One region of the Vibrio sp. J502 genome, then DNA from elsewhere that is predicted to be linked to it. Evidence: predicted binding sites of a transcription regulator. Region 1 holds the regulator's gene; each other region holds the start of a gene.

What was found. The regulator PurR, encoded in region 1, represses purine synthesis genes. The targets are predictions, from matches to a motif close to TNANGNAAACGTTTNCNTNA.
Region 2: glyA (serine hydroxymethyltransferase) is a predicted target of PurR. The motif match lies at 1,849-1,868, and genes of this name have one in related genera.
Region 3: metK (methionine adenosyltransferase) is a predicted target of PurR. The motif match lies at 1,306-1,325, and genes of this name have one in related genera.

What each region holds. Positions count from the first base shown of each region.
Region 1 is NZ_CP104554.1:1,459,883-1,463,172, forward strand. It holds gene torD (molecular chaperone TorD) at 4-651, shown strand; gene purR (HTH-type transcriptional repressor PurR) at 921-1,928, shown strand; cyclic di-GMP riboswitch class I at 2,090-2,175, shown strand; gene N5E84_RS06830 (TfoX/Sxy family DNA transformation protein) at 2,290-2,877, shown strand; gene N5E84_RS06835 (TVP38/TMEM64 family protein) at 3,026-3,290, shown strand, end outside.
Region 2 is NZ_CP104554.1:1,823,835-1,827,124, reverse strand. It holds gene vpsL (exopolysaccharide biosynthesis glycosyltransferase VpsL) at 1-604, opposite strand, end outside; gene N5E84_RS08395 (YitT family protein) at 978-1,577, opposite strand; gene glyA (serine hydroxymethyltransferase) at 1,924-3,174, shown strand.
Region 3 is NZ_CP104554.1:2,373,180-2,376,469, forward strand. It holds gene tkt (transketolase) at 1-1,136, opposite strand, end outside; gene metK (methionine adenosyltransferase) at 1,466-2,620, shown strand; gene N5E84_RS10870 (SprT family zinc-dependent metalloprotease) at 2,688-3,188, shown strand.

The sequences.
Region 1 (3,290 bases):
ACCATGCAAGACATCAAAGCTTTTAATGAACAGCGTGCCGAGATTTATTGGTGGCTTTCGAGCTTATTTGTGAAAGAACTTTCGGAGCATGAATTAGAGCAATACTATACGCCCGCTATTCGCACATTTCTTTCAGGATTAGCAGAAAACGCGACACTTAAACCTGCCATTGATAAATTAGTTGATGCACTGAACCGATTGCAAGACAAAGAAGACGCACAGCTTGAGCTCGCAGCCGATTTCTGTGATCTTTTTTTAAAATCCAATAAGGAGTCCGCGCTACCCTATGCCTCAATTTACATTGGAAAATCAAGGTTGCTCAATGACGAACCAGCCAGAGCAATGTCGGATTTGATGGCAGCCCATCACATTGCAGTCAACGATACACTCAACGAACCCGCCGACCACATTGCGATTGAACTGGATTTCTTAGGTAACTTGATCATTCGCTCCAATGAGCTTGAACAAGAGACACACCTTGAACAAGCCTTTACACAGCAGTGTGATTTTATTGAACAACATTTGCTCTCTTGGATCCCACAATTCCATCTTCGCTGCCAACAGATTGATCAATTTGGTTTTTACGGTGCCGCAAGCGAATTGTTGGTCGCGTTTCTTCACTTAGACCGCGACTATTTATCAAACCAGTGAGATAACCTGGTTAATACCAATTACTAAATCGGTCAATTGTGACTGTTGACTGATTTATTCGGTGGATTTTTCGTTGCTTGATGGACATTTGCGGACTAGAATCTTGACCGCAAACGATAAAAAATGAATTTAAGATGCAACCGCTGATTAGAGGCGGTTTTTGTGTTTTTACTACTTTCAGGCTTCAATATGACACTGGTAGGCCTAATACCGCTGAATTGCTCTTCGTGACTATCACTTTCAGCAGTTATCGACAGGACAGAGAATTTATGGCTACGATTAAAGACGTTGCACGCTTAGCGGGCGTATCAACCACCACGGTATCGCATGTAATCAATAAAACTCGCTTTGTGGCTGAAGCAACCCAAGAACGAGTGATGGAAGCGGTATCAGAGCTTAACTATGCACCAAGTGCAGTCGCTCGCAGCTTAAAATGCAACACCACCCGTACCATTGGTATGTTAGTGACCCAATCGACAAACTTATTTTTTTCTGAGGTTATCGATGGTGTTGAAAGCTACTGCTACCGCCAAGGCTACACACTTATTTTGTGCAATACCGGCGGTATTTACGAGAAGCAACGCGACTACATCCGCATGCTAGCGGAAAAACGTGTCGATGGTATGTTGGTCATGTGCTCGGACCTCACCCAAGAACTGCTTGAGATGCTTGATCGTCATTCAGACATTCCGAAAGTTATCATGGACTGGGGCCCTGAAAGTTCTCAAGCCGATAAAATTATTGATAACTCAGAGGAAGGCGGATATCTCGCGACCAAATACCTTATTGATCATGGACATACTGACATTGCTTGCTTAAGTGGACACTTCGAAAAAGCGGCGTGCCAAGAGCGAATTCAAGGGTTTAAGCGTGCGCTTGCCGAAGCAGGCCTTAAAGCGCATGACGATTGGATTTTAGAAGGTAATTTCGAATGTGATACGGCGGTTCTCGCCGCCGACAAGATCGCCGCCATGGACAAGCGCCCAACGGCTGTTTTTTGCTTTAACGATACAATGGCTCTCGGTTTAATGAGTCGCTTGCAACAAAAAGGCATCCGTATTCCTGATGACATGTCTGTTATTGGTTATGACAATATTGAACTTGCTGAATATTTCTCGCCACCGTTAACCACGGTTCACCAGCCAAAACGACGAGTAGGGAAAAACGCCTTTGAAATCCTATTGGAACGCATTAAAGACAAAGAGCATGAACGTCGTGTGTTTGAGATGCATCCCGAGATTGTTGAACGCAACACAGTAAAAAACATAACGAAATAGTGTCATTATTTAAAGCAAGCGACAAATGTCAATTTTAGGGATTTTCCTATATTCGAGACAGAACGCCGTATTAAATAATAGTAAATTTGGAATGAGCATCACGCAAATAATAAATAAACGTGATGCTCATCCAAAAATTTATATATTCTTACTATTAGAAGTCACGCACAGGGCAAACCATTTGAAAAGATGGGACGCAAAGCCTCCGGCCTAAACCGACTATTCGGTAGGTAGCGGGGTTGCCGATGGCAAATATGCAAACGTTAAGTTTACCCCTTACTGACACTCTTTCTGCATAAGTTTGCTAATCTCTCGGACCTGATTTTGGTGGCGTTTTTCCCATACACCGAGAATTTACAGCATGGATAAACCAGTACTTAAAGATTCAATGCGACTCTTCGAACAACTTGGACGCGTTAAGTCTCGTTCAATGTTTGGCGGCTTCGGCATTTTTGTCGATGACACCATGTTTGCTTTGGTCGTAAACGATAAACTTCATATTCGCGCAGACGATCTATCAACCTCTCGCTTTAAAGAGCAAGGCTATGAGCCCTATATCTATAAAAAACGTGGGTTCCCTGTCGTCACAAAATACTTCGCATTACCTGACAATTGTTGGGAAAACCCTTCGCTTATTTTACGAGATGCTGCTGTCGCACTCGAAATCGCCAAACAAGAACGAGAAGTTCAAGCCCAAACGAAGCCAGAACGCCTAAAAGATCTCCCGAACCTTCGACTCGCCACCGAACGTATGCTTAAGAAAGCAGGGATAGAATCTGTAACGGATTTGCATACAAAGGGGGCTTTGGAAGCCTATAAAGCGATTCAGCAAACCCATTCTTCTTCAATCAGTCTTGAATTGCTATGGGCCCTTGAAGGTGCGATTGAAGGCAAGCATTGGTCGGTTATCCCACAATCTCGACGCGATGAATTAGCTAAAAGCCTTTAACCTCCGAGTAAATAAATATCTCGATTAAATAATCAAATACGCTCGTATCACCATGCGGGCGTTTTTTTCATCCCGTTTTGAAATATAAATTCGACTTCCTCTGTCTTCTTCACTATATCTAGTAAAATATGTCGTTTTGAGGAATACCATGAATAAAAAACTTCTCTTAGGCTTGGCTTTATTTGCCTTTATTGTCTTTTTGATTGTAAATTTTGGCCACTATCTAACGTTAGATAATGCCAAAGCACAGCAAATGCTATTAAACGAATACATTAGCCAAAACGAGATCGGCGCTGCTTTGATCTATTTTTCACTCTATATTGTGCTCACCGCTTTCTCTATCCCAGGAGCGGCGGTCGTCACGTTACTGGGTGCTGCGCTGTTTGGTTTTTGGACTAGCTTACTGCTTGTCT
Region 2 (3,290 bases), 360 kb from region 1:
TTTTGGCAAGTGTTAATGCATCATTAACTTTACCGAGCACTGGAATATCGCTTGCGATACGTTCATCACCCCTATCATCGTAAAAACCCGTCAGTTTAATACCTAACTCAGGGTTATTGATGAGATTTTTCGATAGTTCTAGGCCCTGCGGTGTCATGCCGATAATGACAGCTTTAGTGGTGTGATAACCTTTTTTATGTAGATAGTAAATGACTGTAAATGCGACGAAGCGCCAAAGCAGTAATAAAATAAATGATCCGACAAACCAAAAACCTAAAATTAAACGTGAGAAATCGCTTCCAGTTTTTGTGAAATAACCAACTAAAGTTAAGCAGCCAACAGTTGAAGCCCAACAAAAAGCAGTGTGTAGAGTTAAAACTCTAAGTTTTGTGGTTCGCCAACCGCTGTATATATCAAGGCTTTCAGCAATAAATGAATAAAAAATAACCCCTAAAAGTCCCACAGATATATAAGACATCGTAACGATATGTGAGTGAAACTTTAGTGTAATATACATTGTGATCAGTATTACTAAGCAATCTATCAGGCGGTAGAAAAATTTACCTTGATAGTTAGAAATACGGATCCTTCCTCTTTCACCCATTGTAGAAGCTCCTAACCGCTCAATTATTAAGGTAACGAATAATAATTATTTTTTAGCAGTGCATTCTCATATTAAGCTCCGACGACTTCAACTGATCAGGTGCATCAAAAATAAGACGCGATGTGTGATATATGGAATGGGTGACTGTATTTTGGGTTTTTCAATTTGAGATGGAGTACCGAGAGTCGGATAAGGTGATGTAATCACTTGCTATTACTGCATTAGCTTAATGTGGTCACCTTGTTAGAGATCCTCTATATAAGAGCCAGCTAATGTTTAAATAAAAATAATGGGGGGCATTTACGGTGTAAGAATTAAGGCTAAATTTGGTTGTGTTTTTATCTCTTCGTAATCTTATGGGTATTGCGACAGCTTAAGGGTAAGTCACGCTATATCGTGTGGGTTTATGATTCATTGCTAATACAAGGTTAAGTGAGACAGCCCCGAGCACAGACAGTGTGGCAATGGAAAACGAAACAAAAAAGGCAGAAGCAGCTAAAATTGAGCAATCTATAATCAACTGACTTTTGCCAACAGGGATCCCAAATTTATCTTGAATAAACAAACACAAGACATTAAAGCCACCCAAGCTGGAACGGTGACGAAAGAGAATTAACATGCCAAGACCCATTAATAATCCCCCGGCAATGGCGCAGTAAATTTCATTGACCATTTCCAAAGAAATTACCAAATAAAGATGGTCCGCAAAAATAGAGACTAATGCGCCGGATAGCGCGCTGTTGATGGCAAAGCGATGACCAAATCGTTTCCAAGCCAAAATGTAAAAAGGGGTGTTAGCCAAAAAATAAATGCTACCAAATGAGGCTGGGACTAACTGGCTGATCAGCAGTGCTAAACCAGCGGTTCCACCTGTTAGTAAATGAGCGGACTGGAGAAAGAAGACGCCTTGTGCGACCAAAAAGGTTCCCGTTAAAATGGCAACCCAATCTTCTTTACGTGTGTGTGTTCGCATCGATAAATAACTTTAATAGCTAAGAATGGCGAGCATAGTAAAGAAAAAGTAATATTTTCGGTAGATAGAGAGTGAAAATTGAGGTAAACCTATGTAATTGCAGCTTTACAAGGTGTAAAGCAGAATGGTTGACATACTAACTCATCATTATCCAACTTACTGTTTAGCATGAGTTACCTCACTATCCATTATGAAAAAACTGCATGATAATTTCTGTAATTTGTTCTTTATGACCCAGATCAAATTATGTAGAATGTGCGCCATATTATGGTGACGAAAACGTTTGCTTTTAGTCGTTGTGTGGTTTTTTTGAAACTTTCAGTAAAATCTGAGTCAGGAGATACAGATGCTTAAGCGTGATATGAACATCGCAGATTACGATGCGGACCTGTTCGCAGCTATTCAAGAAGAGACTCTTCGTCAGGAAGAACACATTGAACTTATCGCTTCAGAAAACTACACAAGCACACGTGTAATGGAAGCGCAAGGTTCACAGCTCACCAATAAATACGCTGAAGGTTACCCAGGTAAACGCTATTACGGTGGTTGTGAGTTTGTCGATAAAGTAGAAACACTGGCGATTGAACGTGCGTGTGAACTGTTTGGTGCAGACTATGCGAACGTGCAGCCGCATTCAGGCTCACAAGCAAACAACGCGGTTTATATGGCTTTGCTTAACGCAGGTGATACCGTATTAGGAATGAGCTTGGCACACGGTGGCCATTTGACTCACGGTTCTCCTGTCAACTTTTCTGGTAAGCTGTACAACATCATTCCTTATGGCATTGATGCAAAAGGTCAAATTAACTACGAAGAGATGGAAGCATTAGCGGTTGAGCATCAGCCAAAAATGATCATCGGTGGCTTCTCTGCTTATTCACAAGTTTGCGACTGGAAAAGAATGCGTGAAATTGCTGATAAAGTGGGCGCTTACTTGTTCGTTGATATGGCGCATGTAGCTGGTTTGATTGCGGCGGGTGTTTACCCTAACCCAGTTCCTCATGCCCACGTAGTGACGACCACTACCCACAAAACACTGGCAGGTCCTCGTGGTGGTCTTATTCTTTCGAATGCAGGTGAAGACTTATATAAGAAGCTTAACTCAGCCGTATTCCCTGGTGGTCAAGGTGGTCCTTTAATGCACGTTATCGCAGGTAAAGCGGTCGCGTTCAAAGAAGCTCTAGAACCAGAGTTCAAAGAGTATCAAAAACGCGTAGTCGCCAATGCGAAAGCGATGGTGGCCGAGTTTTTGGCTCGTGGTTACAACATTGTTTCAGGTTCCACAGAAAATCACCTGTTCCTTGTCGATTTGATCGATAAAAATATTACAGGTAAAGATGCTGATGCGGCATTGGGTGCGGCTAACATTACAGTGAACAAAAACTCTGTACCGAACGATCCGCGTAGCCCATTTGTCACCTCTGGCATCCGCGTGGGTTCTCCATCAATTACTCGCCGTGGTTTTACTGAAGCTGATGCGAAAGCACTAGCTGGATGGATGTGTGATATTTTGGACAACATGGGTGATGAATCTGTTATTCAAGCAACGAAGGCAAAAGTGTTAGAAATTTGTAAGCGTTTGCCTGTATACGCGTAGTTTTACGCACAATAAAATAAAGCTCCTAATATTCAGGAGCTTTTTTATTTGATCATTATTTATTTTATTGAGCACCAATAAGAAGAGTGGTCTCTTGCTGTTGAATGTGCTCTGCA
Region 3 (3,290 bases), 910 kb from region 1:
AATTCTGGCAGCATTTTACCAAACGCTTCCAGCGCATTTTGTGACGCTTTACGTGACGCAATATTGGCTGGGTTAGCTTGAAGGTCAGCGATAATTTGACTCGCTTTCGCTTCCCATTCTGCTGGCAACTCGCCGTTTACGCGGCGTTTGAACTCAGCGGCTTCGGCTGGGTAGGCGGCGGCGTAGGCTTCAAACTTGGCGTTCCAATCGGTTTCTTTCGCTTGGCCAGCTTCTTTGGCATCCCACTGCGCGTAAATGTCGGCAGGGATGTGGAAAGGTGCATGCGGCCAACCCAGGAATTCACGCGCTGCTTTGATTTCTTCAGCGCCTAAAGGGGCACCGTGACAGTCGTGTGAGCCTGCTTTGTTTGGCGAACCAAAACCGATGATGGTTTTGGTGCAAATCAAGGTTGGACGAGGGTCTGCTTTCGCAGCCTCAATCGCGGCATTAATCGCTTCAGCGTTATGGCCATCAACCGCAGCAATAACATGCCAGCCGTACGCTTCAAAACGTTTTGGCGTGTCATCAGAGAACCAGCCTTCCACATGACCATCGATAGAGATGCCGTTGTCATCCCAAAACGCAATCAGTTTGCCAAGGCCTAGCGTACCGGCCAAAGAACACGCCTCGTGCGAGATGCCTTCCATCAAACAACCATCACCCATGAACACATAAGTGAAGTGGTCAACAATGTCGTGACCCGGTTTGTTGAACTGCGCCGCCAGTGCTTTTTCAGCCATCGCCATGCCGACCGCATTGGTAATACCTTGGCCTAGTGGGCCCGTGGTGGTTTCAATGCCCGGCGCGTAACCGTATTCTGGGTGACCTGGTGTTTTTGAGTGCAATTGACGGAAGTTTTTCAAATCATCAATCGACAGCGCGTAACCGCTCAGGTGCAATAAAGAGTAAATCAGCATTGAGCCGTGGCCGTTCGACAGCACAAAACGGTCGCGGTCAGCCCATTGTGGGTTTTGTGGGTTATGGTTTAAGTGGCCACGCCAAAGAACTTCAGCGATATCGGCCATACCCATCGGTGCACCAGGGTGACCAGAGTTAGCTTGTTGAACACCGTCCATACTAAGAGCACGGATGGCATTGGCGAGTTCTTTATTAGAAACAAGGTTATGGGAAGACATGTCTGCTCCTGAGTGCATTAAGCGAATCCAAATTAACGGAAATGGGCTGAAAATAGCGCGGCTATTCTCTCAAAGCACTTTTCTCACTGCAAACGTTTTACTGGAGGAATAGTGCTCTTTGGCGCTTATTTTTAGGATAAAAAACCAAACTCCAATTTTTCATCTAAATTTAAGCAAACGTTTGGTTTACAGACAGGCGTAAAAATAACTTGTAATTCGACTATTCAAAACTAGAATAGACGTCTAGATGTAGAAACACCTGCATAAACTAATGAATAACGATGGTGAGCAAAGCTTGCCATAGTCCAACGAATAAAAGTGGAGCTCCCATGGCTAAGCACCTGTTTACTTCTGAATCCGTTTCAGAAGGTCATCCAGATAAAATTGCAGACCAAATTTCTGATGCGGTTTTGGATGCGATTCTAGAACAAGACATCAAAGCGCGTGTTGCTTGTGAAACTTACGTGAAAACCGGCATGGTCATGGTTGGTGGTGAAATCACGACCTCTGCATGGGTGGACATTGAAGAGCTTACTCGCCAAACCGTTCGTGAAATTGGTTACGTCAACTCAGAGATGGGTTTCGATGCCAATTCTTGCGCCGTTTTGAATACCATTGGTAAACAGTCACCTGATATCAACCAAGGTGTTGATAAGGCCGATCCTAAAGAACAAGGCGCCGGTGACCAAGGTATTATGTTCGGTTACGCGACCAACGAAACTGAAATCCTGATGCCAGCACCGATCACCTACGCTCACCGCTTGATGCAAAAACAAGCAGAAGTGCGTAAAAATGGCACGCTTTCTTGGCTACGTCCTGATGCAAAATCTCAAGTTACCTTCCAATATGACCAAGGTAAAATTGTCGGAATTGATGCAGTCGTTCTTTCAACGCAACATTGCGACTCTATCTCGACAGCTGACCTACGCGAAGGCGTCATGGAAGAGATCATTAAGCCTGTGTTGCCAGCCGAGTGGCTTAGCAAAGAGACCAAATTCTTCATCAACCCAACCGGTCGTTTTGTGATTGGCGGCCCAATGGGTGACTGTGGTTTAACTGGTCGTAAGATCATTGTTGATACCTACGGCGGCGCAGCGCGTCACGGTGGTGGTGCATTCTCTGGTAAAGATCCATCAAAAGTAGACCGTAGTGCAGCCTACGCGGCGCGTTATGTAGCGAAAAACATCGTGGCGGCTGGCCTTGCTGACCGCTGTGAAATTCAGTTGTCATACGCCATTGGTATTGCAGATCCAACCTCAATCATGGTCGAAACCTTTGGTACTGAGAAAGTATCACAAGAGATCATCATTGAAGCGGTACGCCAGCACTTCGACCTACGCCCATACGGCCTACAAGAAATGCTCAATTTGCTGCAACCGATCTACAAGAAAACCGCCGCTTACGGTCACTTCGGCCGTGAAGAGTTTCCTTGGGAAGCGACTGACAAAGCCGCCATCCTACGTGACTTTGCTGGCTTGAAGTAATTTTCAACCTAGTTTAAATTTGTAAGCCCTTGCTCATTCGCAAGGGCTTTTTTCTAGGAATGAATCTGTGCCTAATTTTGAGCTACATTACCGTGCGCAAGTAAAAGCAAAACAGTGCATCACAACCGCTCGTCACTATTTTCAACACGACTTCCCTATGCCGAGTATCAGCTATCAGTTACGGGGAAAGGCGGCAGGTAAGGCTTATTTACAACGTTGGGAAATCAGACTGAATCCAGTGCTGTTTGCTGAAAATCAACGCGCCTTTCTCGATGAAGTGATCCCACATGAAATCGCCCACCTAATTACCTACCAGCGCTATGGTCGCGTTCGTCCACACGGTAAAGAGTGGCAGGGTGTGATGAATCAAGTGTTTCATTTACCAGCCAATACCACTCATCGCTTTGAAGTCTCTTCTGTGCAAGGCAAAACCTTTGAATATCACTGCGCCTGTGCGCATTATCCGCTCACTGTCCGTCGTCACAATAAAGTGATGCGCAATCAAGCCACCTACCGCTGTCAACACTGTGCGCAAACGCTCCATTTTACTGGCGTGCAGCTTTCCTAAATAAACTTTGGTTGCTGCTACTTGAATCCACAGCGGTGTGGTTACACCCATCTGCAATTAACAACAAAAACATCATTTATTATTCTTTAATCTGAGTGTTAG